Regions from separate parts of the Streptomyces sp. NPDC028305 genome, predicted to be linked through region 3. Evidence: riboswitches for the same ligand, from Rfam matches in the RefSeq annotation. Region 3 holds a riboswitch; each other region holds the start of a gene.
What was found. Region 3 has a riboswitch for cyclic di-AMP ahead of ACZ4WQ_RS25430 (M23 family metallopeptidase). Riboswitches for the same ligand answer to the same signal wherever they lie in the genome.

Region 1 (10,392 bases), on a different contig from region 3:
GTCGTCCGGCTGAGGATGCACGACGGGACCGAGATCCTGGCTCAGGGTCGCGCGAACCGGAATCCCGACGACCCGGCACAGCCGCGGGTCGGCGAGGAGATCGCGGCGGCGCGGGCGCTGAACAACCTCGCTCACCGGCTGATCTCGAAGGCGGGCGGTGACATCGAGGAGGTCACGCACGCGAAGGCACATCTGGTGATGTAGGGCCGGTCTGCCGCGGCGCCGGGCCGCGGCAGAGCACCCTTCACGACACCTTTCACATCGGATTTCTCAGATCTGGACGCCCTTGGAGCGGAGGTAGGCGAGCGGGTTGACGTCGGAGCCGTAGTCGGGCCCGGTACGTATCTCGAAGTGCACATGCGGCCCGGTCACGTTGCCGGTCGCCCCGGAACGGCCGAGCTGCTGGCCCCCGGACACGGACTGGCCGACGTGGACGGACAGCGCCGACATGTGCGCGTACTGGCTGTACATGCCGTCGGGGTGGCGCAGCACCACCTGGTAGCCGTACGCCCCGCCCCAGCCCGCGGCGACCACCTCGGCCGAGCCCACGGCCCGCACCTGGGTGCCGGTGGCGACGGGGAAGTCGACCCCGGTGTGGTGGCCGCTGGACCAGTTGCTGCCGGAGACGCCGTAGGCGGTTCCGATGCCGTGGCTGGCGACCGGGGTGGTGAAGGACGAGGAGGAGCGCGCCGACGAGCCGGACTTCGCGGCGCGCTCGCGCGCCTTCTGCGCCTGCTCGATCCGCTGCTTGGCCGCCTGCTCGGCCCGCTGCTGCTTGGCCCGGTCCGCCTGCTCGGCGCGCTGCTTGGCTTGATTTGGCTGTTCGGCCCGGGGCCGGCTCTCGGGCGTCTTCGCGGCCGGGGACCCGCTGCCGTCGAGGGTGAGCTTCTGACCGGGGTAGATCAGGTCGGGGTCGCCGCCGATGACGCGGCGGTTGGCCTCGTAGAGCCGCTGCCAGCCGCCGTCCACATCCCGGGCGTCGGCTATCCGGGACAGCGTGTCGCCGCCGACCACGGTGTACGAGGCGGCGGAGCGCCCGGTGGCGGCCGCGCTCTGGTCGACGGCCTTGGTGGTGGCCTTCGGAGCGGCCCGCGGGGCGTCCTTCGGCGTGACCTTCGGTGTGGCCTTCGGGGCCGTCCTGGGAGCGGCCTGGGAGGAGCCGGAGGAGCCCGAGGTGCCGGGGGAGACGTCAGCGGGCTGGCCGCCGCGGGTCAGGCCCGCCTTGACCGAGCAGACCGGCCAGGCGCCGGGCCCCTGGGCGTCGAGCACCTTCTCGGCGATGGCTATCTGCTGGTCCTTGGAGGCCAGGTCGGCCCGGGACGCGTAGGTCGTCCCGCCGAACGCCTCCCAGGTGGACTGGGAGAACTGGAGGCCGCCGTAGTAGCCGTTCCCGGTGTTGATGCTCCAGTTGTCGGTGGACTCGCACTCCGCCACCTTGTCCCAGGTGTCGACGGAGGCGGCGTTCGCCTGGCCGACGCCTATGAGGGGCAGCGCGACCCCGGCGCCGCCCGCGGTGAACGCGAGCGAGGCGCGGGAGACGCGTCGGGGCCGGGGCCGTCGGTGACGTCCGCGTGCAGCCATTGAGCTCATCCTCTCCTGACGCCTGCGAGGTGAGCTGTCGGGTTCGGGCGGGAGCTGCCCGGCCGCGCCTTCCCCGGTGCCCCCCGGCACCGCGGCGCGACTTCACCCCTAGCCGTACCGCCCGATGTCGTGCGGCACGGCGCCTACCTGGTTCCCCCGCTCCTGCCGTGACAGGTCGTCGTGTCACCCCTCCACCACGGCAGGACTCGGCGCTCCGGCGGAGGAGGACCCGCCGCAACGAATGCGCCGGGTGCGGCACAGTAAACACACCGTTTTGGTCACGACAAGGTCTCGACGGACCTGTGTCCTGAAATCGATCACGCCGCTGATGAAATGTGACCCGGGTCACGGCTTTCCGGATGGGGTGATTGCGGCCCGGAATCCGTAATGCCGAATTGCCGTAATTATGTGATTAATGCTGGGGCCGCGCGGCGGAGTCGCATATCGACCGGAATAAGGGCGCCCATCGAGGGAAGGGGAGTGGGAAGGGGAACGGACGGGGGCTGTCGGGGCACTCGGTGCGGCGGCCGACGAGCCGCCGGAGGCCCGACCCACAGGAGGTTGGCCATGACACAGCCACACGGCGGGGCGCCCGCGAGGCGCCGGCCGCCGGTCTTATCCATATCCGCGCTGGTCGTCGGCGCCCTGGCCGCGGTCACCGCCTGCGGCTCCGATACGACGTCGGGGGCGCCCGCGCCGCCCGGCTCGGCCGGCAAGTCCCACTCGGCCACGGGCACCGCCCGGCCCGGCACCGCTGCGCCCAGCACGGCCCCGCCCGAGGCCGATCCGGCCTCGAAGGCGCCGAGCGCGGCCGAGCCGTCCGTCACCACCGAGGCCGGCTCCGCCGCCCCGCCCGCTGTCCGCCGCATCTGCTCCAAGGATCAGCTGAAACTGTCCACCGGCCGGGCGGATATCGGCGCGGGCAATGTCTATGTCCCCCTGGCCTTCACCAATACCGGCGCGGCCAGTTGCACGCTGACCGGGTATCCCGGCGTTTCGCTCCTCGACGCCCCCGGCGCCGCTATCGGCGACCCCGCCACCCGCCGCGGACCGGGGCGCCCCACGGTCGTCCTGAAACCCGGCGACAGCGCCTACGCGAGTCTGCACACGGTGAACAAAGGCCTGTCCGACAAGCCCTGTTGGCGGACCGCGGCCGAAATTCGGGCCTACCCCCCGGACTCCCACCGCTCCATCAAGGTATCCGCGCGCTCCTTCCGGGTCTGCGGGGGCGTATTCGAGGTCACCGCCGTCGAGCCGGGTTCCCAGCCCTGAACCGGGGCACCACGACGGGGCGCGGACCGCCGCCCCCGCCCCGCGCCCCGCCCGGACGCGCCGGAAATGAATTGGCCGGGAAGCGCGGCCACATGACGCCCTTGGGTGTCCGAAAATCTTGATGGCCGCGACACCCACTGGCCCCTTTCGCCCTTCCGCAATCATTATCGGGTGGGCCACCATGTGAAGAGGCCTCGCCTGAGCCGGCACGGAGCGTCTAGAGGGGAACGATGTCATGGAGCGAGCGGCGACCGGGGTCGAGACGGAGCTGGTGGACCTCTCGGGAACGACGCTCGAAGAACTGGGGGACAGTCAGGAGTTCACCCTCGCGACCCGGCGGTTGCTCGAACTCGTACAGTCCCCGCCGACGCTCGCGACCGCCGCTGATGCCAACCAGGGTTGTTGACGTAGTTCCGGCGGTGGCACACCAGTATTCACTCCATCGAGAAAGGCGGCCATGCCGGCGGACTATTCAGCTGGCCCTCCCTCCCCGCTTCCGGCTCTGCGCCGCACACAGCCGCTCACCGCGTCCCCGATGAGCCGTCACCACCGGCTGTCCACGGCGTGCCTCGACGAGCTGACGCGCGGTGGCGGAGGCGCGGCGGCGATCGCCGAGTTACGGGCGGGCCAACGCAGCCGCCTCATGCTGCTGCTACGCGCGTTGACCGACCTCGCCTCCTCCCATCCCCAGGTGCCAGGGCCGCTGTCCGCGCCGCGTGATGCATGGGAGCTGCTGATACGGGCCGAGCGGCGCAGCCCGTCGAGCGCGGAGCAGTTGCTGCTGCACCCCCAGATCGGCGCATGGCTCAGCCGCTGCCTGCGCAGGCTGCGCGGCGTCGAGGGTGAGACGGCCGATGAGGTCCCGCTATGGCTGGAGACCGGCTATCTGCACACCGTGGCCGCCTCGGCGGCCCTGCTCGCGGGGATCGAGTTCCGGATTGCGGTCGGCGTCAGGGACGGCGGGGTGATGCTTCCCGCGCTGGGCTTCGTCGAACTCGCGGGCTGCGATTCCCCCGTCGCCGAGATCTCCGCCGATGGCGCGGGCGATCGGAGGTTGCGAGCCGATTCGCACACGGTGCTGCTGCCTTCCGACCTCACCCTGGACGCCAAGGGCTGGCACCCCCTGAGACGGCTGCACGGCCGACACCCCGTCCACCCCTGCTCGCCCTACCTGGACGACCTCGACCCCTACCGGGACTTTCTGCGCCCCACTGCTCCCGCGCGGCTGAGCGAACCGGAGGCACGGCGGTGGCAGCAACACTTCGACAGCGCCTGGGCGCTCGTCGCGGGGCAGAGCAATGTGGATCCAGCCGGTGTCGCCGACTGTCTGATCTCCGTCGTGCCCGTGCGCTATCCCGCTCGGGCGGAACCGTTCAGCGCCTCGTCACCCGAGGCCTACGGCTGCGTGCTGCTGAACCCTCCGACCGATCCGGCCACCCTCGCGGCGTCACTGATCCATGAAGCCCAGCACGTCAAACTCAGCGCGCTGCTGGACCTGGTGCCCCTGATGCACGGCGGCATGGAGGAGATCCACTACGCGCCCTGGCGCGCGGATCCCCGCCCATTGCGCGGTCTACTGCATGGTGTGTACGCCTTTCTGGGCGTCACGGCATTCTGGCAGTCCCGCAGGTATGCACCGGACGAGAGCACACAGACCGCGGAATTCGAATTCGCGCTGCGGCGCTCGCAGACCTCGCACGGGCTGCGGACGCTGCGCGCCCATGCGGAGCTCACCGCCCTGGGCGACCGATTCTTGCGGGGGCTCGAAGAGAGACTGGCCGTGTGGCTCACGGAGCCTGTCCCGGAGGTTCCGCTGCGCGCCGCCGAGGACCTCAGCCTCGATCACCAACTGCTCTACCGTCTGCATCATCTGGCGGTGGACCCCAGCCGGACCGGGCAGTGGGCGCGGGCCTGGCGGCTGGGCCAGCCAGCACCGGATACCTTGCCCACGACCGTGCTGCGCGCGTCCCGGACGGCGGTGGTGGCGCGCCCGGCCCTGATCCGGCTGCGCCTGCGCGACCCGGCCGGTTTCGACCAAGTGCGGGAGAAACCGGAGGAGCGTCCCTTCGACGGCATGGACGCCCCGCTGAAGGCCGATCTCGACTGGGCCGCCGGTGACACCGCGGCCGCGCTGGACGGCTACCGTGACCGCCTCGCCGCGTGCCCCGACAACCTCCCGGCGTGGTCGGGGCTCGCCCTGACCCTGCCCGCGAGCCCGGCGAGGGAGGCGCTGCGGGGTTGTCCGGAAGTCGTGCTCGCGGTGCACCGGGCGCTGCGCGATCCGTCCCTCGGCGGCCCCGACCCGGTGACTCTCGCCCACTGGATCGGGACCCGCCGCTGAACGCCGGGGCGGCGCCGCGTCAGAACGTGTACGCCTCCAGGTCGCAGTCCGCGCGGATGCCACGGGCCGCCGCGATGGTGGCCGGGTGCTGGGTGCCCAGCACCCGGCGGAACCGCTCCAGGGCGTCGTTGTGCAGCTCCTCCGCCGACCGGCTCTCGCCCAGGGCGCGCAGGTCCGCTGAGAGATTGACCGCGCAGGCCAGCGTGGTGGGATGGTCCTCGCCCAGCCGCTCCCGGCAGACGGCCAGGCTCTCGGTGTCCAGGCCGTGCGCCTCCTCGTAGTCCGCCAGCGTGTACAGATCGCTGGCCAGGTTGATGGCGCAGACGAGGGCCGAGGGGTGGTCGGACCCCAGCGTCTCCACGAACACCGGCAGCGTCTCCTTGTTGAGCGCCAGCGCCTCCTCGGTCTCGCCGAGCAGCCGCAGCGTGACGGCCAGGTTGGTCGCCGCGCTCGAGGTGTAGGGGTGCCGGGGGCCGAGAATGATCCGCAGGTCTTCCAGGGACTTCATCCCCAGCTCCCGGGCGCCGGCCAGGTCGGCGTTCTGGCGCAGGTCCATCGAGAGGTTCATCTCAGCCGTGGTGATGTCGAGGTTGGGCTCGATATAGCGCAGCCGGTAGCTGTCCAGGGCCTGCCGGGTCAGCTCGATAGCCCCCTCGTGATCGCCCGCCTTGCGACGGGCCACGGCCAGGGTGCGCATCGCGTTGACGAACACGGGCGCGTTCGGCGGCACGCTGCGCAAGGCGCGCGCGAAAGTCTCCTCCTGCATGGCGCGGGCCGCGTGGTACTGGCCGTTGCCGCGGATGTCGCTGGAGAGGTTGGTGGCGAGCAGGATCGCGCTGAGGGAGTCCTCGCCGAGCACGATGGCCGCGGCGTCGCGCGCGGACTCGTGGATCTCCTGAGCGAGTGAGAAGTCGCCCATGGCGCGAAGCGCCAGCCCGTAGTCGTTCGCGGCACCCAGGGTGTACGGGTCCTCGTCACCGAAGACGCGCAGCGCCCTGGTCCACCGGTCCTTCTCCAGCTCTACGGACCGGGCGTAATCCCCCTGGAGTCGGGCGCTGTTGGCGACCGCCCCCATGGTCGCGATGGTGTCCTCGTGGTTCTCGCCCGCCTGCGCATGGGCCCGCAGCAACTCCAGGATCCGGTCGTTGAGCTCCCGAGCCTCCTTGTAGTGGCCGAGCGCAGTCAGGGCGTGGCCGAGGGTCCGGGAGGCCGACAGCGTCTCCAGGCTGTCCTCGCCCAGGGACTGGCGCCAGGACTCCACCACCTGGCTGCCGAACTCGCGGGCGCCCTGGTGGTCGCCCCAGGCGAACAGGAAGCTGATCAGATTGCGCACCATCTGGCGGACCCACTTGTCGTCGCAGTCCAGCGCGCGGGAGGCGCGGACGTGCGACAGCAGATCCGCGTAGCGCGGCCAGTTGACGGGGGCGACGTCGTTGGGGTCGCCGTAGGCGAGCAGCACATGGGCGCTGTGCCGCATGTCCGCCTGCTGCTGCGGGGACATCTGGCCCATCAGCACCGCCTGCACCAGCCGGTGCATCTCGATGGTGTTATTCCGGTGATTGATTTTGATCAGCGCGTAGCGATTGATCTCGCGGATCGCATGACCGAGCTTGATCGGGTCCTGTAGCACTTCGGAGAGCTCGGGGGAGAGGGAGACCCCGCGAACCCCGGAGAACAGGCGTCGCGAGATCGGCTCCGGAGCGAAGAAGGAGCACACCTGGAGCAGTTGCAGCGCCCCGGGGTGGTGCTCGGAGAGCCGCCGCAGCGACATGTTCCAGGCCGCCGCGACCGGCTCGGGGTAGTCGACCGGGACGCCCTGGGCCAGCAACTCGGCGCGCCGGGTGCTGACATCGGCCCGCTCGTCCTCGAAGACGTGCAGATACTCGTCGACCGGCATGCCGGTCTCGGTGAGCCACGCGGCCGCCTGCTCGATCGCCAGCGGCAGATCGCCCAGCGCCTCGGCCACCCGGTCCGCCTGCTCGTCCGGCAGCTCAGGGCCCCGGCGCCGCAGCAGCTCGATGCTCTCCTCCCGGTCGAAGACATCCACCTCGACCGTGCGGGCGGCCCGGGACCACTGGGCGTTGCGGGACGTCACGAGGATCCGGCCGGGGCCGCCGCTGGGGAAGAAGGGCCGTACCGTATCCAGCTCTTCCGCGTTGTCGAAGACCAGGAGCCAGTCGCGGCAGGGGCGGCCGGTGCGCAGCGCCTCCAGAACGCTGGGCACCGCGATGTTGGACTCCTGGCCGACGTGCAGCCCCAGCCGGTCGGCCAGCTGGACCAGTGCCTGCCGGATCTGCTCGGGGCGCTCCGCGGGGATCCACCACACCGCGTCGTAGTCGGAGGCGTGCTGGTGCACGTACTCCAGGGCGATCTGCGACTTGCCCACGCCGCCGAGCCCGTGCAGGGCCTCGGGGAGCACGGCGGCCGTGCCCTCGCTGCTCAGACGCTCGTGCAAGGTGTCGAGCAACGCTTGGCGCCCGGTGAAGTTGTTGTTCCGGGGCGGGACGTTCCCCCAGATGGCCGGGGGATCCCCGGCACGGCGCTCCTCCACGGCGGGCAGGGACCGGGCAGCGGTCACGGGCACAAAACTTCCTCTCGGATGCTCACCCGCGGCGCCCGGCGTGCCGTGCGCCGACGGGGGTGACGATTCGTCCTTCGGGGAGGACGGGTTGGAACGGGAATTTCGGGACATCATCGAATCAGTCACGGCAGCCGCCTCGGGAAACGAACTTCCCCTATTCGGTGGATCTTCAACTGGTTCGCCGCGGCGTTCGCCCGACCGGCCGAGCGCCTGATGCGCCAGCACGCGCGCGTGAAAGGTGCGCGCGCCCTCCAGATAGGGCCCGGAGAGCGCCTTGTAGACCTGCTCCTGGACGCGCATGTAGGGCAGCAGCCGCTCGGTGTCCGGGAGCTCGGGCAGGGTCTGCGAGGGGTGGTTGAGTGCGTCCCGCAGGACGTGCAGGGGCTTCCAGCGGCGGCCGAGCCGGTCCAGGACGCTGCGCAGGATGTACAGCGACTCGTCCCGCATCCCGGCCGACAGCAGGAGTTCCCGCACTCCCTGGTGGAACTCGTAGCCGATCCCGGTCTCGTCCATCGGGTCCGCCGCGCCGACCTTGCGCAGCAGCCCGCCCAGCAGGATCTCGGCGAGGTCGCCGGGGCTGCCCTGCGGCTCGTGCATGCCCTGGACGAACTCCATCACCGGGATGTTCAGCGGCGCGGCCGCCAGCCGGGAGGCCAGTTTGAAGGCGCTCGGCGACGCGGTGGCGCGGAAGCGGAACACCCGCTCCCGGGCGGTGGGTTCCGGCTCGCGCTCCCAGCGCTCGGCCGGTACTCCGGGCAGCAGTGCGAGGGTGTCGCGGCCGCGGGCCGAGGGCCGGGTCACCAGCTGCGCCCAGCGGTGCAGCCACCGCGCCTCGAGCTCCAGTACCGGGACCGGCGGTTCGCCTCCGGGCCAGGGGGCGCCGTCGGGGCGCTGCCAGGTGCCGTTGGGCGCGCCCGGCTCGGGCACGCGCACCCGCACCCGTTCGGGGGTGAGCCCCGTGTGGTGCCAGTGGCCCTGGTTCAGCACATGCAGGACGGCGACGGTGGCCTGCCGGGCCCAGCGGGCCAGAGCGCGCTTGCCGGTCTCGTCCGCCCATGCCGCGCCGATGCCGTCGGTGAGGACCAGCACGGCCCGTTTGCCGCGGGGCGGAATCCCGTCCACCGGTGAGCGCCCGCCGCCCCGCTCGCGGACCGGCCCACTCCGGTCGCCCGCGGGATCCGCGGGGAGGGGGTGGTCGAAGTTGATCCGCTGCACGCTGACCGTACGGAACGCCCCGGTGCGCACCAGGACGGTGACCAGATGGTCGACGGTTCTGCGCCACACCACCATGGAGCTGCTGCGGTCCACCACCAGGACCATGTCCATCCAGCGCTCCCGCACGGGGACGCAACTGGGCAGCCACAGCCCCTCGCGCGCCGCGCGCTCGGCCGTGGCCTCCTCGTCGACCTCGTTCGCGACCGGCGAGGGCGAGGTGCGCCGCAGCGGCCGCAGCGCCCGGGACAGGGCACGCTCGGCGGTTGGCGGGGAGACGGCGGCCAGGCGGGGTGCGGGCGTGACGACATCGGCGGCGACCGCCTGCCCTAGGGGCTCGCCGGACGGCGCCGGCACGCCGACGAGCTCCACCGGACGGGGCGCGGACAGCACCAGCTCGCCCTCGGGCTCCGGAGCCTCGTCCTCGGCGTCCGGGGGTGAGCCCCGCGGCGGGTCCGGGGCGCGGGGCGGCTCCTGCGCGGGAGGTGCGGCCGAAGGCGGGGCGGGGGCGGGGCGGCCGGCCTCGCGGTCGGTCTCCGCCCTGCACACCGTGAGCCATAACGCGTCGGCGATCTGCTGCCAGTCGAGATCCGGCCGACCGCGCTGGGAGGACCTGCCGCCCGGGTCCTGTGTCATTGCGGGCCCGCGACATCCAATCGGTGCCAAACCGCGTGCAGCAGCTCCTCCCACTCGGGACCCGGAACATGGGCCTGAGACGTCACCAGATACACGGCGTTGAGCAGCTGGTCGGCGGCCAGCCCGCCTTCGAGACGGCTGCGTTCGAGGAACATCTGGACGAGTTCCAGGGCGCGCGGGTCGTCGGCCCGCCCCAGGTGCGCGGCCACGATCGCGGCGAGCCGGTCGGCGTCCGGGTCGGGCAGCCGCAGCTGTAGACAGCGGCGCAGAAACGCGGGCGGGAACTCCCGCTCGTCGTTGCTGGTGATGATGACGACCGGGAAGGCGCGGCAGCGCACCCGCCCGGAGGCGATGACGGCGCTGCGGTCCGGGTCGTCGGTGAGCACGCGGACGGCGGGGCGGCGGCTGCGGATGCGCACCAGCTCCGGAATGGCGTATTCGCCGGCCTCGAAGATGTCGAGGAGGTCGTTGGGCAGATCGATATCGCTCTTGTCGAACTCGTCGATGAGCAGGACGCGGGGCAGCCGGTGCGGCAGCATCGCCGTGCCCAGCGGGCCGAGTTGGAGAAAGTCCCCGATGTCCTCCGGCCCAGGGGCATGGTGCTCGGCGTATTCGGCGTCCGCGGCCTGCCCGGCCGCCGCGGCGTGCACCCGGCCGACCGCGTCGTAGTCGTACAGCCCCGACCGCAGCGTGGTGCGGGTGGTGATCGGCCAGCGCAGCACGCGGCCAAGACCCAGCTCTCTGCTGATCCGGTACGCCAGCGTGGACT
Region 2 (10,392 bases), on a different contig from region 3:
TTCCAGCGCCTGGTGGGCACGCTCCGGCTGCGCGCGGCGATGCGCCGCGAGCTCGAACCGCCGGACACGGCGGCGGTCAGCCCGGTGCCATAGCGCCGGCCGGGACCCACGGCCCGTGGCGCGCGGGTCAGGCGGCCACCGGCCGTACGTTCTCCCTGACCCACTCCACGATCGAGGCGGTCGTGGCCCCCGGGGTGAAGATCTCGGCCACCCCCAGCTCCTTGAGCAGCGGGATGTCCGCGTCGGGGATGATGCCGCCGCCGAACACCTTGATGTCCTCCGCGTCCCGCTCCCGCAGCAGCTCGATCACCTTCGAGAAGAGCGTCATATGCGCGCCGGAGAGGATGGACATCCCGATCGCGTCGGCATCCTCCTGGATCGCGGTGTCGACTACCTGCTCGGGCGTCTGATGCAGGCCGGTGTAGATGACCTCCATGCCCGCGTCGCGCAGCGCCCGCGCGATGACCTTCGCCCCGCGGTCGTGACCGTCGAGCCCGGGCTTGGCCACCACCACACGGATCGGACCGGTCACACCCATCGCAGCCTCCATGTCGCGAACGTGAACGAACGTTATCTCCAGGATCCCGCAGCCAGCCGTTTCACGGCACGCGGCGAAGGGGAAATCACACGTGGGACACATTCACCTCGGCCGCGCCCACCTCCTCCTCGGCCGCCGCAAGGCGGTCACCCACGTCGGGCCGGCCAATCAGGGGAGCCGCAGCGGGGACCGTCGCACCGCGCCGCGCCGTCAGCGAGGGCCGCCTGGCGCCGCGGTGCGACGGAGCGGTCGTACCGCGACGACCACGAACCGTCCGCCGCCGGCTGCCCGCGAGGGCATGCGGGGGACAGCGCCGCCTCCCGCGCGCCGTTCAGGAGGTCGGCCGCCATGGGCCTCACCCGAATCCCCATCCCCTTCCCGATCCCCATCCCGATCCGTATCCGCGCCACCGTTCTCGACCTGGCGGTCCTCGCCGGGCACCTCCTCCTCTATCCGACCGGCCTGCTCCAGGAGCGCCCGCCCGCCGCGCCGCCGCCCGGCGCCGCGCCCCGGCTGCCCACGGACGGCCGGGCCCACCGCCCGGTCCTTCTGCTGCACGGCTTCATCGACAACCGCTCGGTGTTCGTTCTGCTGCGCCGCTCCCTGCGCCGGCACGGCCGGCAGCATGTGGAGGCGCTCAACTACTCCCCGCTGACCTGCGATCTCCGCACCGCCGCCGCGCTGCTCGACCGGCATGTGCGGGAGATCTGTGAGCGCACCGGCCACAGCCGGGTGGATGTCGTCGGCCACAGCCTGGGCGGCCTGATCGCCCGTTATTACGTGCAGCGGCTGGGCGGGGACGCCCGGGTGCACACGCTGGTCACCCTGGGCACCCCGCACTCCGGCACCCGCACCGCGCCCCTGCTGTCCGCGCATCCGCTGGTGCGGCAGATGCGCCCGGACTCCGATGTGATCGAGGAATTACGGCGCCCCGCGCCCGGCTGCCGTACCCGGTTCATCGCCTTCTGGAGCGAGGTGGACCAGCTGATGATCCCCGCGGAGACAGCGAGGATCGACCATCCGGATCTCCTGGCGCACAGCGTCCGCGTCAACGGAATCGGACATCTCACCCTTCCGGTGCACCATGCGGTCGCCGCCGACATATGCGAGGCGCTGGACGCCGCCGAGGGGGTACCGACAGACGCTTCAGGCGCCGCCTCGGTTGCGTGACAGGGCCGGAAGTTGCCGAACAGTAATCGAACACCCGGCCAAATTACGGCGTCCAGTCCACCGAAAGGCGGCCAAATGCCCGTGCCGGCGTTACTCAAAACCTGATGAAGATTGTCGCCGTCCCAAACTGGCGGGTACAGTCGCCGCTAATTCTCCTGCTGCCGAGGCGAAAGAGAAGTGGTGGTGAACGACCGTCACCCGTCGGGGATCACAACCTCGACCGTCCCCGCTCCCGACGCCTCATATCCGTACTACGAGGCATACGACCAGCAGGGCACAGCGCACGGCTACGCCGGGTACGACGGCTACTCCACCGGCAACTTCGACGGCCTCGCCGCCTCCTACAGCGACGGCGACCCTCTCTTCGGCGCCCTTCCCGGCAGCCATGACGGCGGCGGCTACGGCACCGGCCACGATGGCTCCGCCAGCGGGCAGTACGACGCCACGCAGTGGGGCAGCACCGGCGGCGCCTATGACTCCGGCACCTATGACACCACCGCGATGTGGGCCAGTTCCGGCGTCCCGCTGTCCGGCACCATCCCGGCCCAGCAGGGCTCCGACACCGGCGGCCAGTGGGACGCCACCGCCTGGGACACCTCCGGCCACCACGACCTGACGGCCGCCCAGGTCCCCCAGTCCGCCCAGTCCGCCGAGTGGGACGGCACCGGGCAGTTCGACACCTCCGGGGTCGACACCGGGCAGACCCAGTTCTGGGACATGAGCGCCTACGCGACCGTCGACGAGTCGCAGTACGGCCAAAGCGAATACGGCCAAAACGATTACGGCCAGGGCGAGTACCAGGAGGGCGGGTACGAGCACGGCGGATATCAGCAACAGCCCGCCGAGCACCCGTACGCCGCCCCCGAGGCGGAGCCGGAACCCGGGGCGGCGGCCGTGCACCAGGCCGAGACCCAGACCTCCCTCATGGTCCTGGACCTCGACTCCCCCCAGGCCGGCACGGCCGACTCCGCCGATTCCCCCGAAACCACCGCCCCCTCGGACCTCGCCGACTCCGCCGACGACGCCGACTTCGAGGGCGACAGGACCACCGAGTCCGAAGCGGTACAGCTGCCCTCCCCCCGCCGGGAGAGCGGCCGCAGCCGTCGCCGCGCCCCCTCGGCCCGCCCCAAACGCTCGGCGCTCCTCACCGTCGCCGTCCCCTCCGTCTGCGCGCTGGGCGTCACCGCCGTGGCCGCCGCCTCCGTCAGCAACCTCGGAGACGACAAGAAGGACGCCAAGACCACGCAGGCCGCCGCGGACACCCCGCCGGTCAAGGCCTCGGTCGCCAACAGCAAGCTGGACACCCAGCTCGCCGCGGGCCTCGAGGACGCCGATGACTTCCGGGCCCGCGCCAGCCGCACCCAGGAGCGGATCGACCTCCGGGCGCGCCAGGCGGCGGAGAAGAAGCGCAAGATCGAGGAGGCCGCGCGCAAGGAAGCGCTGCGGCCGAAGTTCGCGCTGCCCGTCGCGCAGCACGGCCTGAGCGCCACCTACGGCCAGGCCGGCATCAACTGGATGTCGGTGCACACCGGCATCGACTTCCCGGTCAGCTACGGCACGCCGGTCATGGCCGCGACCGACGGCACCGTACGCACCCAGTGGAACGACGCCTACGGCAACATGGTCATAGTGACCAGCCCGGACGGCACCGAGACCTGGTACTGCCATCTGAGCAGCGCCAAGATCCGGGGCGGCACGGTGAAGGCCGGGGACGTCATCGCGTACTCCGGGAACTCCGGCAACTCCACCGGCCCGCACCTCCACTTCGAGGTGCACCCCGGCGGCGGTTCGGCCATAGACCCGCTCTCGTGGCTGCGCAGCCACGGCCTCGACCCGACGTAGGCGTAGGCGTACGCGGCCTAGGCGTCGCAGGCATAGGCGCCCTGGGCGGCGGCACCGCGGCCCGCGCGGGCCGCGGTGCACCCCCCTACAACTTCACAGCTTCTCTACCGGTGCGTATCTCAGCAGCAGCCGCTTCGGCTTCTCCCCTCCGAAGTCGATCGTCGCCTCCGCGTTGTCCCCGCTTCCCTTCACCGCGACCACGGTGCCGAGCCCGAACGCGTCATGGGTGACCCGGTCGCCGATGGCCAGCGCGACCACCGGCCGCTCCTTGGCCCGCCGCGTGGCGAAGCCGGCGGCCCCGGCGCCCGCCCTCGAACGCGACGAGGACAGCGAGGACGCGACCCCCGCGGCGGCCCCGATGGCCCCCATCGACGCCGACGGGGTGGCGGGCCCGGTGCGCTGCCAGCGCACATACTGGTCCGGGATCTCCTCCAGGAACCGCGACGGCGGGTTGTACGCGGGCTGCCCCCAGGCGCTGCGCATCGTCGACCGCGTCAGATAGAGCCGCTCACGCGCCCGCGTGATGCCGACATACGCCAGCCGCCGCTCCTCCTCCAGCTCCTTGGTCTGGCCGAGCGCACGCATATGCGGGAAGACCCCGTCCTCCATACCGCTGAGGAAGACCACCGGGAACTCCAGGCCCTTGGCGGTGTGCAGCGTCATCAGCGTGATGACCCCGGCGCCCTCGGCGTCGTCGTCCGGGATCTGGTCGGAGTCTGCGACGAGCGCGACCTGCTCCAGGAACTCCGCGAGCGTGCCCGGGGTCTCCTCGCCGCGATCCTGCTCGTACTCCAGGGCGACGGCCGCCAGCTCCTGGAGGTTCTCGATGCGGGTCTCGTCCTGCGGGTCCGTGGACGCCTGGAGCTCCGCCAGATAGCCCGTGCGCTCCAGCACCGCCTCGACCACGGTGGCCGGCCCCGCCCCCGACTCGGCGATCGTCCGCAACTCCTCCATCAGGACGTTGAACCGCTTCACCGCGTTGGCCGAGCGGGCCGCCATGCCGTATGCCTCGTCGACGCGGCGCAGCGCCTGCGGGAAGGTGATCTTCTCGCGCTGCGCCAGCGCGTCGATCATCGCCTCGGCGCGCTCGCCGATGCCGCGCTTCGGCACGTTCAGAATGCGGCGCAGCGGGACGGAGTCCTCCGGGTTGGCCAGCACCCGCAGATACGCCAGGACGTCACGGACCTCCTTGCGCTCGTAGAAGCGCACGCCGCCGACGACCTTGTACGGCAGGCCGACCCGGATGAAGACTTCCTCGAAGACACGGGACTGGGCGTTGGTCCGGTAGAAGACGGCGACGTCTCCGGACCTGGCGTCGCCCGCGTCCGTCAGCCGGTCGATCTCGTCGGCGACGAACTGCGCTTCGTCGTGCTCGGTGTCGGCCACATAGCCGGTGATGGTCGCCCCGGCGCCGGCGTCGGTCCACAGGTTCTTCGGGCGCCGGTTCTCATTGCGCTCGATGACGGCGTTGGCCGCGCTGAGGATCGTCTGGGTCGAGCGGTAGTTCTGCTCCAGGAGGATGGTCGTGGCGTCCGGGTAGTCCTCCTCGAACTGGAGGATGTTCCGGATCGTGGCGCCCCGGAAGGCGTAGATCGACTGGTCGGCGTCGCCCACCACGCACAGCTCGGCGGCCCCGAGCACCTCGCCCTCGTCCGCGCCGCCGTCCGCGGCGGCCACCGGGCCCGGCCCGACCAGCTCGCGCACCAGCGTGTACTGCGCGTGGTTGGTGTCCTGGTACTCGTCGACCAGGACGTGCCGGAAGCGGCGGCGGTAGTGCTCGGCGACGTCGGGGAACGCCTGGAGCAGATTGACCGTCGTCATGATGATGTCGTCGAAGTCGAGGGCGTTGGCCTCGCGCAGCCGCGACTGGTACATCACATACGCCTCGGCGAGCGTCTTCTCGAAGCCGTCCGCGGCCTGCCCGGCGAAGGTCTCCTCGTCGATCAGCTCGTTCTTCAGGTTCGAGATCTTGGCGCTGAAGGACTTGGGCGGATACCGCTTCGGGTCCAGGTCGAGATCCCGGCACACCAGCGCCATCAGCCGCTTGGAGTCCGCCGCGTCGTAGATCGAGAAGGAGGAGGTGAAGCCCAGCTTCTTGGACTCCCGGCGCAGGATGCGCACACAGGCGCTGTGGAAGGTCGACACCCACATGGCCTTCGCGCGCGGGCCGACCAGCTCCTCGACCCGCTCCTTCATCTCGCCCGCGGCCTTGTTGGTGAAGGTGATGGCGAGGATCTGGCCGGGGTGGACCCCGCGCGCGCCGAGCAGATACGCGATGCGGTGGGTGAGCACCCTGGTCTTGCCCGACCCGGCGCCCGCGACGATCAGCAGCGGCGAGCCGGTGTGCACCACGGCGGCCCGCTGCTGCTCGTTCATCCCCTCGAGCAGCGCGGACGTGTCCACCGCGGGCCGCGCCGCGCCGTCGCGGTAGTACGCCTCCCTGGGGACGGGCGCGTCGAACTTCCCGTCGAAGAGGTCGTGTGGAACGCCCTCAGCTGCGGGGTGGCCGTCGTCCTCGGGCGGCGGAGGCTCCTCGTCCGAGGGCCCGAGGTCCGCCAGGAAGCTGTCGTCAAAGAGGCTGCTCATCGCTCACCGAGTCTAGGCTGCCGCACTGACAGCGTACGTGCGGATGTCACGAAACGGTTTCGGGACAATTCGAACACCAGGCTTCACATGAGCCCCACAAGCCCACTACCGTCCTCGATCAGGCGGTCCGGAACCCGTCGGCGACCGCGTCGACACGGGCTGTCTCCGCCGAGTCCGGTCCCGCCGCGAGGCAGCCGGAGCCGGGGACCCAGAGGCACCACTGGGGTGAATCGGACCATGTGGCGACGTCGGCCGTCACCATCCGGTCCGTAGGGCAGCCTTCCGACGCCCGAACCCGACAGCTAACCCGGTAGGCGGTCCACGGAAGGAGTCGCCTCCCTTGGCGTCGCACCGCAAGCCGCGGACCCGAATACTGGACTCGGCCACCGGCCGCCGCACCGCCGTCGGCGTCACGACGGCCGCCCTCGCATCCGTCACCCTCCTCTCCCAGACGGCGAGCGCCGAGCCCGGCAAGCCGAAGCCGTCGGTCGAAGAGGTCAAGAAGAAGGTCGACACCCTCTACCACCAGGCGGAGTCCGCCACCCAGAGCTACAACGCGGCCAAGGAGCGCACCGGCCGGCAGCGCGCCAAGGTCGACCAGCTCCTGGACAGCGTCGCCAAGCGCACCGAGAAGCTGAACGAGGCGCGGCGCACCCTGGGCAGCCTCGCGGCCGCGCAGTACCGCAACGGCGGCATGGCCTCCAGCGCCGCGACGCTGCTGTTCGCCTCGGATCCGAAGGGCATCTTCGACCAGTCCCATCTGATGGACCGGCTGTCCAGCGGGCAGAAGAAGGCCGTCGACGACTTTCTGACCCAACAGGCCACGGCCGCCAAGGAGCGCACCAAGGCCAGTGAGAGCCTGGCCACGCTGACCCGCTCGCAACAGGAGCTGAAGACCCAGAAGCAGACCGTCCAGGGCAAGCTCACCCAGGCGCGCCAGTTGCTCTCGAAGCTGACCGCGGAGGAGAAGGCGCGGCTGGCGGCGATTGAGAAGAAGAAGGAAGAGGAGGCCCAGCGCAAGGCCGCGGAGCTGGCGCGGCAGCAGCGGGAGGCGGCGGCGAAGCGACAGCAGGAGCAGCAGGCGCAGCAGAAACAGCAGGAACAGGCGAGCGGCTCCAGCTCTTCGGGGTCCGCCGGCTCGTCCGGGTCTTCGGGTTCGTCGGGCTCCTCGGGCTCTTCGGGTTCCTCCAGTTCGCAGACCACCAAGGCCGACAAGGCCATCGCCTTCGCGCGTGCCCAGGTCGGCAAGCCGTACGTCTGGGGCGCGACCGGCCCCAACTCCTACGACTGCTCGGGGCTCACCCAGGCCGCCTGGAAGGCCGCCGGGGTCTCACTGCCGCGCACGACCTGGGACCAGGTGAAGGTCGGCACGCGGGTGTCGACCGCCGACCTCCAGCCGGGCGATCTCGTCTTCTTCTATGACGACATCAGCCATGTCGGCCTCTATATAGGCGACGGAATGATGATTCATGCCCCGAAGCCGGGTGATGTGGTGAAGAAGGCGCCGATCACCGAGATGCCGATCTACGGCAGCGTCCGGCCGGCGTAGCGGCTTCCCGGGTCCCGGAGGGCGGTCGGCCCACCGGGACCCGGAACCCGTCTCCCGGGACCCGGGAGACGGTGGCTCAGGTGCCGGGCTTGCGGCCGTACACGTAGACGTCGTCGCCGTTCCGCAGCAGGCTCCAGTACTTCTTGGCGTCCGCCTTGCGCATGTTCACGCAGCCGTGGGAGCCGGGCGGCGACCACACGCTCCCCGAGATGGAGTGGAAGGCCTGGCCGCCGTCGAAGAACTGGCTGTACGGCATCGGGACGTCGTAGATCGTCGACCAGTGGTCGATGTTCCGCCAGTAGATCTTCTTCAGCCCGACCCGGGTCTCATACCGGTCGCGGCCGGTGCGCACCGGCACCGGGCCGTACACCAGCCGCGAGCCGTCCTGGATCCAGCTCAGCTGGCGCGTGAGGTCCACACAGGCGATGCGGCCCTTGTTGGTGGGGCACTTCCTCGCCTTGTTCGGGTTGTGCCCGGCCGCCTTCTGCGTGTTGATCAGGTTCATCACGCCCCAGGTGACCGGTCCCGCATAGCCGATGGTCGGGCTGATGCCGTGGTTGACCTGGAACTTCTGGATCGCGAGGCAGTCCGCCCGCGACTGCCGCCCGTCCACCGGGCGGCCCAGGAACTTCTCCACCTTCTTCTGATACGGCCCCGTGCTCGTCGTGCACGACGAGGCGGCCTGCGCCGGAGTGGCCAGCGCCACCGCCAGCGGCACCACCATCCCCGCTACCCCCAAGGCCACGCCTGTCCGGCGGCCCCACGCCGCAAGTACCCCCACTATCCGCTCCCTTCGGCTGCCTTGCCCGATGAGACACACAGTGGGGACAAAAGGTTGCGCGGAACCTGACAGGAGCGGTCAGGCCCCAAGGGCGGTGCTCAGGGCGGTGCTCAGGTCCACAGGACGGCGACGAAGATGTTGGCCGTGGTCAGCAGCCCGACCGTGCCGAGGGCCGCGGCCTCCACCTTCTCGTCGTCGCGCTTCACATAGACCAGCCCCAGGATCACGATCAGCAGCGCCAGCTTCACGCCGATCTTGATGTTGTTGACGCTGTTGTCGTCGGCCTGGTTGAGCCCCACCAGCGCGGCGCCGGTCACCAGCATGGTGAGAGCGCCGTGCAGCATCCCCGGGGTCATCCGGCCCTCGCCCGCGCGCATCGGCTTCAGCTGCGCCAGGAAGCCGCCGAGCAGCGCGGCGATACCGACGATGTGCAGGCCGACGAAAACATTGATGAGGACGTCCATGACCTTGGAGCGTAGTTGGGCCCATATCAGCCCCCGGCAACCGGGTGGGCCACTATCGCCGCTTCGATCACGGCCGCCCTCGAGTCATCGGCGGCCCGGGCGCCGGGCGGTCGGTTACGGGCATCGGGGCGCCGAATCCGTCCACTCCCGTTCATCGCACCGCCCGCCCGCGGCCGCCCGCCTAGCTTCCTCCTCCAGGTGGCAGTCCGCCTCCCGTCAACCGAGGGTCCCCGCCTCATCGGCGGGCTGCCGCCTGCCCGACATCAAGCAACAAAGCACGCAACAGCACGCGAGAACGTGAAGGAAGGTGGCCGCCGCCGTGGCGTCGCACAGGAAGCCCAAGCAGCGCTCGCTCACCGCCGGCACCGCCTGGACAGCCGCCGCCATCGCCCTCGCGGGGGCCGCCACCACCGCCTTGAGCGGCACCGGCCACGCCGAGACCCGCCTCACCCCCGCCCAGGTGAGGGCGAAGGTGGACCAGTACCAGCGGGAGGCCGAGGAGGCCAACGAGAGATACAACGGCGCGAAGGTGAAAGCGGACCGGGCCCGCGAGTCGTTCGACGACCTGCGCGACGAGGCGGCCCGCCGGACGGCGCGGCTGAACGCCTCGCGCAACGCCCTGGGCGCCTACGCCACCGCCCAGTACCGCTCCGGCACCATCTCCCCGACCCTCCAGCTCGCGCTCTCCTCCTCCCCCGGGCAGTATCTGCGGCGCGCCTCACTCGCCGACCACGCGGGCAGCCGCCAGGCCGCCGCCGTCGCGGGGCTGGCCCGCCAGAGCCGGGAGTTACGCCAGGTGCGCGGCGAGGCGCAGGACCGGCTCGACCAGTTACGCGGCGCCCAGGCGGCGCTCGCCCGCCACCGGGGCGCCGCCCGTAAGAAGCTCGCCGCCGCCGAGGCCCTGCTCGACCAGCTGACCGGCGAACAGCGCCGCCGCTACGAGGCCCAGGGCGCCCACGGCGCGGACACCGGGCTCGGCACCGCCCCGTACGCCCCCGTCTCCGGCCGCGCGGCCCGCGCCGTCTCGTACGCGTACGGGGCGCTCGGCAAGCCGTACGTCTGGGGCGCGACCGGCCCGCGCGGCTACGACTGCTCGGGGCTGACCCAGGCCGCCTGGCGGGCCGCCGGGGTAGCCCTGCCGCGCACCACCTACACCCAGATCAACGCGGGCCGGCGGGTCTCGCGCACCGAGCTCGCCCCCGGTGACCTGGTCTTCTTCTACTCCGGCGTCAGCCATGTCGGCCTCTACATCGGCGGCGGCCGCATGATCCACGCCCCGCGCCCCGGCGCGCCCGTCCGCGTGGCGCCGATCGACCAGATGCCGTTCTCGGGCGCGACCCGGCCCGCGTAGCGTTCTCCTGGATCAGCGTCGAGCCGCGCGCGAAGGAGACCCGCACCCGTGTCGGACGAAACCGTCGCCCAAAAGCCGGCCCCAGCGGCCGTCGTGCTGTCCGGCTACGGC
Region 3 (10,392 bases):
TTCGGCCCGGGAGCCAGCGGCGAGATCGTGATGGGCCCGATGGCGGAGTTGGTGTCGCACTTGTTGCTCTGCTTCAGCACTCCGCCGTTCTTGCTGATGTTGATGCAGTTGGTCCGCCTGGTGATATCGGACGACCCCGCGAGACCCAGGTTGATGGTGATGGGTCCGATGGCGGAGTTGGTCCGGCACCGGTTGCTCTGCTCCAGCACCCCCGACTCGCTGCGGTTGACGCAGTTGGTCTCGGTCGAGAGGTCTCCCGTCGGAGCCAGACCGACGATCGAGATGGGCCCGAGTACGGAATTGGTGTCGCAGCGGTTTTTCTGGCTGCCGCCCCCGCCGGACGAGGGATGGGCGCCCGAGCCGTTTTCGGTGGCGTCGGCGGTGCCCGCGCCGCCGACGGCCAGCGCACCGACCGCGGCCAGAAGCAGCGCGGTCCTCTTGCGCCTGTGCATAGAGCCTCCAAATGGGTTCTCGACGGTTATCCGCGAACATGTGACCAACGAGGAGCGGTCGGCGATGGGTCTCCGGGCCGCCGCACCTATACCCGTCCGGCGCATTAGAGACATCGTCAGTCTGCGCTGGCCGATTTCCTCTCGCAACGCCAAGGCGGCCCCGGACGAAGTGGTGTCCGGGGCCGCGATGTAAGCCAGAGGTGTGTTCACCCTGTTTTCCTCATCGGGGAGAACACAGTGAGCGGGGCATGGAATCAGCCGCCGTAGCCACCACGGCGCTCGTGGCCGGACTTCTCGTCGCGGCGCTCCTCGCGGCGCTCCTCACCACGCTCCTCGCCGCGCTCCTCACCACGCTCCTTGACAACGACGGCCCTGGGCTCGGAGATGTTGGTGCAGCTGCTGCCGATCTTGTTGTCGCCGGTGGCGCCGAGACCGGCGACGCCCGCGATCACGCCGCTGCTGGCGTCACAGTCGTTCTCCTGGAAGGCGACGCCGCCCTTGTTGATGTTGGTGCAGGCGCTGCCGATCTCGTTGTCGCCCGTCGGCGAGGCGATGGCGAGGTCGAGGATGAGGCCGCTGGAGGCGTCACAGTCATTGACCTGGACGCCGCCAATACCGCCACCGCCGCCGCCGTAAGCGGACGCGCCGCCGGCGCCGACGAGCACGATCGTGCCTGCGGCCGCAGCCAGGAGAGCTGCCTTCTTTACGATGTTCACTTAATTCCTCCCGGTGGGTGTCTGCCGCGGAATCGCGGACATCGACGTCAACGAAGTAAATCTGCAAAAGCTTCGGGCTGGCTTTCACCTTCACTCGTCCGGCATAATTAGTCCCTCCTTTGCCTCGCTCGCCTTGCGGCTTCAGTGAAAGAAATGGGCCGGTCGGAGCACAGGTGAGAGGTGGGGGTGAAGTCCTTTATGCGAAATGCGAAAAAGGCCTCGTCAACCCCGTCCGGTAGCGGAATCCCCCCGTCCGGGTTGTTCGACGGGCCGAACGAGTGATATATCCGAGCATCCCGACGCAGGACTGAGTGAGGTACGGCCCACAGACGGCTTCGCCCGAACCGCACGCGCGTCCTGTGTTCGCGCCGCTACGGTAAGTGCGCGAGGAAGTCGCCGGGGGGACGGCGAGCGGACGGCCGGGAGGCGGGAGGAGACAGACATGGGGCACTCACGAGCGGGCGCGGGTGGCGGCGGGCCCGCCGAGCATCTGGACGGGCTGCTCGCCCGCGCGCAGAACGGCTTCGAGATCGACGAGGCGGTGCTGGGCCGGGCCCGCGACGCCCTGATGCACCAGTCCGAGCTGCGTTCCTGCCGGCAGTGCAACGAGCCCTCCGGCCCGCTCGGCTACAGCACCTACCGCCATATCTTCCTGCTCCCCGACGGCAGCAGCCTGCTGCTGTGGGAGCTGGAGCACAACACCGGCCAGGACCACCGTCCCCTCTTCGAGCTCTACGCCGACGAGGACGCCCTGGCCCTGGCCGAGCGCCGGGTGCACGAGCGGATCGGCGGCGCCCGCTGGGACGAGCTGGAGGGGTTACCGCTTTGGCTGCCCGAGCAACTGCTGCACGCGGTCGCGCCGGTGGAGACCCCGCGCGCGTACGTGGCCGACAACTCGGCCGACCACGCCCGCCGCGTCCTGCGCCGCGCGGAGAACCCCGACCGCCCCGGAGCGGCCACCGAGCAACTGCTCTCCACGGCGTTCGCCCATGACATCGCTCTGGCCCCGAAGCCGCGCCGCCGCTCCGGCGGCCCCGACGCCACCTGGTGCCGCTTCTACGAGCACGCGTTCCTCCTGGCCGGCGGGGACGAGATCGTGCTGTGGGAGCTGGAGCACAACCTGACCGCCGACGGGCGGCTGGTGTGCGAGGTGTATCTCGACGAGGTCTCCGCCGAGCTGGCGGCGGACCGCCACGCCCGGGCGCTCGGCGTTGACCTCTGACTTCTCCCGCGCGCACCCACCTGGCCGACACCGACTCGCACGCCGCCCCGCCGACCCGGAGCCTGGTGGGGTGGCGTAAGAGGAGCAGAGGACCAGGGGAAAGCGAGAGCGACCGGTGCGGGTGCGAGGGAGCAGGGCTCGTACGGGCGCCCGTACGAGCCCGCTCAAGGGACCGCGTACAAGGCGGCGTACGAGACCGCGTACGCGACCGCGCGCACCCGGGCGCGGGGAACCGCGCGCGGACGGGCCCCGCGCGGGCGACGAGGCGCCCGGGGGCGCCGCAGGCCGCCGCTTCGCGCCCTGGCTCCCCGGCATCCTGATCGCGGGCGGGATCGCCTTCGACCTCGGCACCCCGCCCCAGTACACGGCCGCCCCCTTCCTCGCCGCCGCCCCGCTCGTCGCCGCTCCGTTCTACTCGCCGCGGCTGACGGCCGTCACCGCGGCCGTAGCGGTCGCCGCCGCCTGCCTGCTGGCCGAGTTCCACGGCGTCGGGGACTGGGCCCAGGCGGCCACCGAGGTCGCCACCGTCGTGACGGTCGCCCTGCTGGCCCTCCTCACCAACCACGTCATCCACCGCGGCGGCCGGCGGCTGGCCTCGGCGCGCGGCATCGCGGAGGCGGCCCAGCGCGCCGTCCTGCCCGCGCCGCCCGCCCGCCTCGCCGGCCTGGACGTCGCGGCCCGCTACGTGGCCGCGGAGCGCGATGCCGCGATCGGCGGCGACCTCTACGCCGTGCAGGACACCCCGCACGGCGTACGGATGCTCATCGGCGACGTACGGGGCAAGGGGCTGGGGGCGGTCGAGGTGGTCGCGATCACCATCGGCGCCTTCCGGGAGGCCGCCGAGCAGGAGGCGACGCTGGAGGGGCTCGCGCTGCGCCTGGAGCGGGCGTTGCAGCGGGAGCGGGCCCGGCGGGGCGACATCGAACAGTCCGAGGGGTTCATCACGGCGGTGCTCGCCGAGATCCCCCGCGGCGACTCCCTCCTCCGCCTCATCAACCGCGGCCACCCGGCGCCTCTCCTGCTGCACGCCGACGGCTCGGTGTGCAGCCCCGAGCCCGAAGTACCGGCGCTGCCGCTGGGGATGGGCGACCTGGGGGCGTGGCCGGACCGGGTGGAGGAGCTGCCGTTCGCCGAAGGGGTGACCCTGCTGCTGTTCACCGACGGCGTGAGCGAGGCGCGCGACGAGCGGGGCGTGTTCTACGACCCGGCGGTCCGGCTGCGCGGCCTCGGCTTCACCGGACCGGTGGAGTTGCTCGACGCGTTGGTCGCGGACGTGGAGCGGCACACGGGCGGCGGGACCGCGGACGACATGGCGCTGCTGGCGCTGCGCCGCTCCCCGGTGACGCCCGGCACCGCGCCTTAACACGCTCCGTAGCGGACCATGATCATTACGGATAACGATTGACGCACGATCAGGTCGAGGGCGTTTCCGGGTGCGCTTGGACAGCCGCCGACTCGCCCTCATCTGTCCCATGTTCGGCGTTAAGTTCACCTCAAAGGTTCCTCTGATTCCCGGGAACGGCTTGGAATCAGGTCACGCCTTCTATTAACGTTCGATAACGCAGCGCGGTCGTCACAACCGCCGCAAGAGGCGGCACCGCGCGCCGTCGCCGAATCCCGCACGCACGGCAGCACCCAGCAGCAGAGCGACAACAGCAACACCAAGGGAACCGGGGAACCACCAACCTTGGGGTGAATCGGGTCGAACCTGACCCGTAGGAGACCTTCCTGCTCCGAACCCGTCAGCTAACCCGGTAGGCGAGAGGGAAGGAAAGGAGTGCGCCCGCGTGGCGTCCAACAGGTCTGCCCTTGAAGAAGCTCCGACCCGCCGGTCCGGTGTCGACACCGGTACCGGGACCGCGGTCCGCTACGGCTCCTGGTTCGAACCGGCCGCCAAGGCGGGGGCCGACCAGGACACCGAGACCTGGGAGGAGTGGAATCCCACCGAGGAGTCCATAGCCCCCGTACGCGGCAAGCACCGCGTCCCCAAGCAGCGCGGCGGCACCATGGCCCGCAGCGGCGCCGTCCTCGGCGTCGGCGTGATCGCGGCGGTCGGCGCCGGCGGGATGGCGACCGCCAAGGACCGCCCCAAGGCCCCCATATCCATGCCGGACCTGGCGCACGTCGCCGGTCAGGTGCAGGACGCCCTCCCCGACGCCAAGGACCTGCCCGGCATCGGCGCGCTGTTCTCCGACTCCGGTTCCGACTCCGACGGCTCCACCACCGCCACCCCCCTCTCCACGGCCGGCCTGACCTCCGAGGACGAGGAGAACGGCGCCACCGACGCGGGCGAGGCACTGCGCGCCCGCATCCTCCAGCAGGCCGAGAACCAGCAGAACGCCGCCGACGAGTCGCAGCGCGACGCCGCGGCCGACGCCGCCGCCAAGCAGGCCGCCGAGAAGGCCGCCACCGCTGCCAAGAAGGCCTCCGACGCGGAGGCGAAGCGCAAGGCCGAGGCCGAGGCCAAGAAGAAGGCCGCCGAGGCGGAGGCCAAGCGGAAGGCGGAGGAGGCGGCCAGGAAGAAGGCCGAGGCCGAGCGCCTGGCCAAGCTCGCCGCCCAGTACACCCTGCCCGTCGCCTCGTACACCCTGACCGCGTCGTTCGGCCAGGCCGGCGACATGTGGTCGGCCGACCACACCGGCCAGGATTTCGCCGCCCCGACCGGCACCCCGGTCAAGGCGGTCCACGGCGGCACCATCACCTCGGCCGGGTGGGCCGGTTCGTACGGCTACCGCATCGTGCTCAAGCTGAACGACGGCACCGAGATCTGGTACTGCCACCTGTCGTCGATGGTCCGTACGTCGGGCTCGGTGACGACGGGCGAGGTCATCGGCCGCGTCGGCGCCACGGGCAACGTGACCGGCCCGCACCTCCACCTGGAGGTCCGCCCGGGCGGCGGCAGCCCGATCAACCCGATGCCCTGGCTCCGCGACCACGGCCTGACCCCGTGACCGCCGCGCTCCCGTCCCCGCAGGCCCTATAGACCGGTCCGACCGGTCCGGCCCCCGCACCCCGGCGGCCTTGGCGCTCTCTCCCCCCTTGACGCCAAGGTCGCCGGTTTTTTTCGCGAGGGTGAACCCGCTCAGGGATGGGAATACGCCCTTCCGCCACCGCGCTGAAATAACGCATGGCTGACAACAAGCAGACCGACAACCGCAAGCAGCTCGGGGACCTGTCCGTGTTCCCTCTGTCACTCGGCGGGAACGTCTTCGGCTGGACGGCGGACGAGGCCGAGTCCTTCGCCGTGCTCGACGCCTACGTGGCGGCGGGCGGCAACTTCATCGACACCGCGGACGTCTACTCCGCGTGGGTGCCGGGCAACTCGGGCGGGGAGTCCGAGACCATCCTCGGCAACTGGTTCGCCTCCCGCGGCAACCGCGCCGACATCGTCCTCGCGACCAAGGTCGGGGCCGGTGTCCCGACCCCCCGCGGCCTGTCCGCCGCGGCGATCAAGACGGGCGTCGACGAGTCCCTGAAGCGTCTGCGCACCGACTACATCGACCTTTACTACACGCACTACGACGACACCTCGGTGCCGGTGGAGGAGATCATCTCCACGCTGGACGAGCTGGTGAAGGCGGGCAAGGTCCGCCAGATCGCGGCCTCCAACATCTCCGCCGAGCGACTCGAGGCGTCCCTGGACTTCTCGGCGAAGGAGGGCCTGGCCCGCTACGTGGCCCTCCAGCCGCACTACAACCTGGTCTCCCGCGACACCTTCGAGGGCCCGCTCGCCGATGTCGCCGCCCGCCACGGCGTGGCGACCGTCCCGTACTACGCCCTCGCGTCCGGCTTCCTCACCGGCAAGTACCGCCCCGGCGCCAGGGTCGACAGCGCCCGGGCCGAGGGCGCGGCCAAGTACCTGGACACCGAGCGCGGCCAGAAGGTCCTCGCCGCCCTCGACGACGTGGCGGCCAACCACGGCGCCCAGCACGCGACGGTCGCCCTGGCCTGGCTCGCGGCCCAGCCGACGGTCGTGGCCCCGATCGCGAGCGCGCGTACGGTGGACCAGCTGCCGGCGCTGCTGGCGGTGGCGGAGCTGAAGCTGACGGCGGAGGAGCTGGCGCTGCTGACGTCGGCGTCGGAGTAAGGCCGCGGCTTCCGCAGAGCACAAACGGCGGGGAGGCCCTGACGCCTCCCCGCCGCACAGAAGCTCATCACGCCCCTCAGGCCGGGGCGGCCGCCCCGGCACTCCGCCGATCGGCGGCGGCCCAGGACGCGGCGGCGACCCCGCCGGCCACGGTGAGGACGGACGGCCAGGCACCCAGCTTCTTGGCCAGCGGATGCGACCCGGCGAAGGCCGCCACGTACAGCCCGCTCAGCGCCGCGGCCGTCCCGGTCCCCGCCTTCTGCCGCCACCCACGCGCGGCCACCACCCCGGCCGCCGCCAGGGCCACCCCACCCAGCTGCCGCTTCTTGGTCCAGCGCGCGACCCCGTACCCGCCGACGAGCCCGCCCGCGGCCACCACACCTGCCGGAATTCCGGCCATGACCTCTTACCTCCACTGTGAGGGTCCAGTGCCTCGACCCTATGCCCGGCGCGGCGGCCGTACGCGCCGACGAGGTCATGATCAAGCACCGACTCCGCAACAGCTCCGGGCCACTACCTCCCCACGCGCCAACTGAGCACGGCGCGCGGCCCGCTCCCCCCGGACAGCCTGGTGCCGAACGCCCCGCCGCCGTCCGTGCTGAAGCTGTTCATCCCGCTGTACGGAACGCCGAAGGTCAGCCGGGTCGCGTGCCCATTGCGCCAGCTCGCGTCGCAGTTCTTCGCCGTGTACTCGACACTGCCCGCGACCCCCCGGAGCGACCCCGCCCGGGACCGCGCCCTGAACCCGCCGTCCTGCCCCTTGCCCAGGGTCGCCGAGGGCCGCTTGACGAATTTCCCCGCCGTCAGCCCGTAGTCGGTGCGCACCAGCCGACACCCCGAAGCGTTGTGCATACGCACCTCGAACCGGCGGCCCCGCGCCTCCTCCCGCCCCCCTTCACCGACCGCCACCGCGGACCCGCAGACGGCGGCCGACACCGCGACCACCGCCCCGGTCACCACAGCTGCGGCCCAACGCGTCAGTGTCCTCATGGCGGCCTCCTCCTCATCTCCCAGGTGCCACCACGATGCCGACCCCCGCCGAAACCCCACCGGACCGACACGACCCCCTGCCCCGCATGGCGGTCAACGGGCGGCGGCCCGCACCCCGGCGTCAAGCGCCCCCCACCCAATCCACGTAACCCTCGTGCTGGATGAACATCTCGACGATGTTCCCCTCGTCATCCCAAGCCCGCCGCTCATTCCCGAACTCCTGCAGCCGCTGAGTCCACGAGAGCGGAATCCCCGGAACTCGAAGGTGACCATCCCGCCCGCCTCCACATCCACCTCCCGCTCCACCAGCCCCTCGACGAAGGCCACAGCGGCGGTGGCGCCGTGAATCTCCTACCTGAAGTCTTCGGTGTCCTCGCCGTCCTCATCGACGAGCGTCATGTCGATCAGGTCCTTCACCTGCCACATCGCGCGGCCCTCCCCCTCGTGTGGTTCTCATGAGGCCACACGACACTGACATCGTGACCGACAACGCCTTCGTGATCATCTCCGGCCTGCCGGCCAGCGGGAAGAGCACCCTGTCCCACGGCCTCGGCGACCACCTGGGATGGCCAGTCATCGACAAGGACGCCATCCTGGAGACCCTCTTCGATTCTCTCGGCACCGGTGGCCGCACATGGCGCCACCAACTCAGCCGCGCAAGCGACGACATCCTCTTCACCATCGCCGCCCGGGCCCAACACGCCGTCCTCGACAACTGGTGGCACCACGACACCGCACCCGAACGGCTGCGTCGGCTCAATGCCCGCCTGATCGAGATCTTCTGCGACTGCGACCCGGCACTCGCCGCCGAACGTTTCCAGCGACGGACTCGCCACCCTGGCCACCTCGACCCGCAGCTCACCCCCGAGCAAGTCGCCGAACGCGTCGCGACGATCCGCGCCACCTACCCGGGCCCCCTCCGACTGGGCGGCCCCCTGCTGACCATCGACACCGGCCGACCCCTCGACATCACCGCCGTCGCCAAGGAGGTCACCGCCCTCCTTCATGCCTGACCTGCTCAAGGCAGGTGATCGCGGACGGCGGCGTGGGAGTACGCCTCGTCCGCCCCTACGCTCGGCACATGGGTGTATCCCTTTATTACCAGGCGTGCCGAGCGACGCCGCTGACCGAAGCCGAGGGAGCCGAGGTGGCGCGCATCACCGCCATCCGCCAGGCGACCTTCCCGTACGAGGACGAGGAGAGCCTGTACCTCTACGAGAACGACGGCTGCGAGCCGGGCGAGATCCTGGCCGGATCCACCAAGATGCCCCTCGACCCCGACCGGCTCATGCCGGTGCTCGCCCATGTGCTCGACTCCGTCACCGAACTGCGCCGGGCTCTGCCCGATGCCGAGTGGCGGCTACAGATGGACGACGTGGAGATCCCATGGGGCGAGGACGAGGGCTACGCGTCTTCTCTGCTGCACGAGCCGCCACCCTCAAAGCCCAGTTAGACCCCCACCCGCCGCCTGCCCGCGACGCACGGCCGCGACGAAGTCCACCCAGGCGCGAGCCGAGAACGCGAGCGCGGCCCTCTCCGGATCCTTGGAGTCCCGTACGGCAGTTCCACCGCTCGCCAGACCGGCGATCTCGACGCAGTTTCCTCCGCTCCCGTTGCTGTAGCTGCTCTTCTGCCACTGGAGGGGCGATATATCGGTCATCAATAGAGTCCTTGTGCCGCTTGTCTGATCAGGTCACTCGACCGCTGAGGACTCAAGGACAGAGCACGTAGATTGTCAAACGACTTGCCGTAGAGAGCGATTTCTTCCGGACTCTCCAGGTACACCGCGTCTGTCAGGCCGTCGCGGTACACCATGTCGGGGTCCTCCTGATCTGGGAACCCCAGGATCGTAAACGCGCCGACGGCGGGGTAGCTGCCAGCGTCGAACGGCAGCACCTGGATCGTGACGTTCTTCAACTGGCCCATGTCCAGGAGGTGCTCGAGCTGCGCGCGCATGATCTTGGCAGTGCCGATGGTGTGCCGCATCACGCTTTCGTGCACGATCGCCCACAGGTCGAGTGGCGTCGCGCTGGTGAGGAGGGCCTGCCGCTCCATCCGCACGGTGATCATGCGCTCTACATCGTCGGGGCCCTGGGCAGGTGTGGTGAGGTGGAGTTCCCGTGCGTAGTCGGCCGTCTGAAGCAGGCCAGGCACGAACTCGCACTCGTACGCCCGCAGCCCAGCGGCGGCCTGCTCCAGCCCGACATAGACCGAAAACCATGAGGGCACGGCGTTGCCGTAGGCATGCCACCACCCGCGCGTCTTGGACTGCTTGGCGAGTTCCTTGAGCAGTTCGCGGAGCTCGTTGGACGTTCCGTAAAAACGGCAGAGGGCATCGATGTCGGACGGTTGTACGCGGCCCTGTCCGGTCTCCAGGCGGTTGACTTTAGAGCCGCTCCAGTCCAGCTCCTTGCCCACCTGGTTGCAGGTGAGCTGGTGTTCTTCGCGAAGCTTCTTGAGCTCGATGGCCAAGCGGCGGCGTCGGGCAGTAGGCGATCCAGGCACATGAACTCCTCGTGTGGCAACGAATGTTCAGTCTTGTCGGACGGGCAGGAGCCCGTCAGTCACCCATTCGAGCGAATCCCTTCGTGCACATTGCACAGCGGGATGCGCGGTGCCATGCTCTCACACGGAGTAACCAAGAGCCACTAGCCGATCGCAACACGTGATCGCTGCAAGGCGGCGAGACCGTGAGGAGTTGAGAGATGGCCATCGAGGACTGCATGCCGAGGAAGGCCTGGCACTTTCCCTTCCTGGCGGAACCCGGTGAAGTCCCCGCCCTGCGTCGCAGCATGCGGATGCACCTGACGCGCTGGGGGCTGCCCGACCTCATCGACGCGGCGCTGATCTGTGTCAGCGAGCTCGTCACGAACGTCATCGTCCACGTCGGTGCCGGCACCCCCACGACGATGGCCGTCTCCATGA

Region 1: another riboswitch for cyclic di-AMP. It lies ahead of ACZ4WQ_RS35025 (transglycosylase family protein); the one in region 3 lies ahead of ACZ4WQ_RS25430 (M23 family metallopeptidase).
Region 2: another riboswitch for cyclic di-AMP. It lies ahead of ACZ4WQ_RS39125 (C40 family peptidase); the one in region 3 lies ahead of ACZ4WQ_RS25430 (M23 family metallopeptidase).

The regions. Positions count from the first base shown of each region.
Region 1 is NZ_JBVHTN010000008.1:380,948-391,339, forward strand. It holds gene ACZ4WQ_RS35020 (dsRBD fold-containing protein) at 1-204, shown strand, start outside; gene ACZ4WQ_RS35025 (transglycosylase family protein) at 271-1,581, opposite strand; cyclic di-AMP (ydaO/yuaA leader) riboswitch at 1,587-1,769, opposite strand; gene ACZ4WQ_RS35030 (DUF4232 domain-containing protein) at 2,149-2,853, shown strand; gene ACZ4WQ_RS35035 (hypothetical protein) at 3,089-3,259, shown strand; gene ACZ4WQ_RS35040 (HEXXH motif domain-containing protein) at 3,389-5,194, shown strand; gene fxsT (FxSxx-COOH system tetratricopeptide repeat protein) at 5,214-9,623, opposite strand; gene ACZ4WQ_RS35050 (AAA family ATPase) at 9,620-10,392, opposite strand, start outside.
Region 2 is NZ_JBVHTN010000010.1:338,665-349,056, reverse strand. It holds gene ACZ4WQ_RS39150 (DUF5691 domain-containing protein) at 1-93, shown strand, start outside; gene ACZ4WQ_RS39145 (cobalamin B12-binding domain-containing protein) at 128-538, opposite strand; gene ACZ4WQ_RS39140 (esterase/lipase family protein) at 887-1,708, shown strand; gene ACZ4WQ_RS39135 (M23 family metallopeptidase) at 1,892-3,550, shown strand; gene pcrA (DNA helicase PcrA) at 3,644-6,136, opposite strand; cyclic di-AMP (ydaO/yuaA leader) riboswitch at 6,293-6,468, shown strand; gene ACZ4WQ_RS39125 (C40 family peptidase) at 6,477-7,685, shown strand; gene ACZ4WQ_RS39120 (L,D-transpeptidase) at 7,762-8,409, opposite strand; gene ACZ4WQ_RS39115 (hypothetical protein) at 8,577-8,930, opposite strand; gene ACZ4WQ_RS39110 (C40 family peptidase) at 9,250-10,281, shown strand; gene ACZ4WQ_RS39105 (homoserine dehydrogenase) at 10,330-10,392, shown strand, end outside.
Region 3 is NZ_JBVHTN010000006.1:27,934-38,325, reverse strand. It holds gene ACZ4WQ_RS25450 (hypothetical protein) at 1-452, opposite strand, end outside; gene ACZ4WQ_RS25445 (hypothetical protein) at 707-1,168, opposite strand; gene ACZ4WQ_RS25440 (DUF6227 family protein) at 1,611-2,390, shown strand; gene ACZ4WQ_RS25435 (PP2C family protein-serine/threonine phosphatase) at 2,506-3,753, shown strand; cyclic di-AMP (ydaO/yuaA leader) riboswitch at 4,040-4,166, shown strand; gene ACZ4WQ_RS25430 (M23 family metallopeptidase) at 4,178-5,341, shown strand; gene ACZ4WQ_RS25425 (aldo/keto reductase) at 5,518-6,477, shown strand; gene ACZ4WQ_RS25420 (hypothetical protein) at 6,554-6,877, opposite strand; gene ACZ4WQ_RS25415 (hypothetical protein) at 6,991-7,467, opposite strand; gene ACZ4WQ_RS25410 (P-loop nucleotide/nucleoside kinase family protein) at 7,947-8,480, shown strand; gene ACZ4WQ_RS25405 (hypothetical protein) at 8,549-8,920, shown strand; gene ACZ4WQ_RS25400 (DUF397 domain-containing protein) at 8,906-9,127, opposite strand; gene ACZ4WQ_RS25395 (helix-turn-helix domain-containing protein) at 9,127-9,939, opposite strand; gene ACZ4WQ_RS25390 (ATP-binding protein) at 10,173-10,392, shown strand, end outside.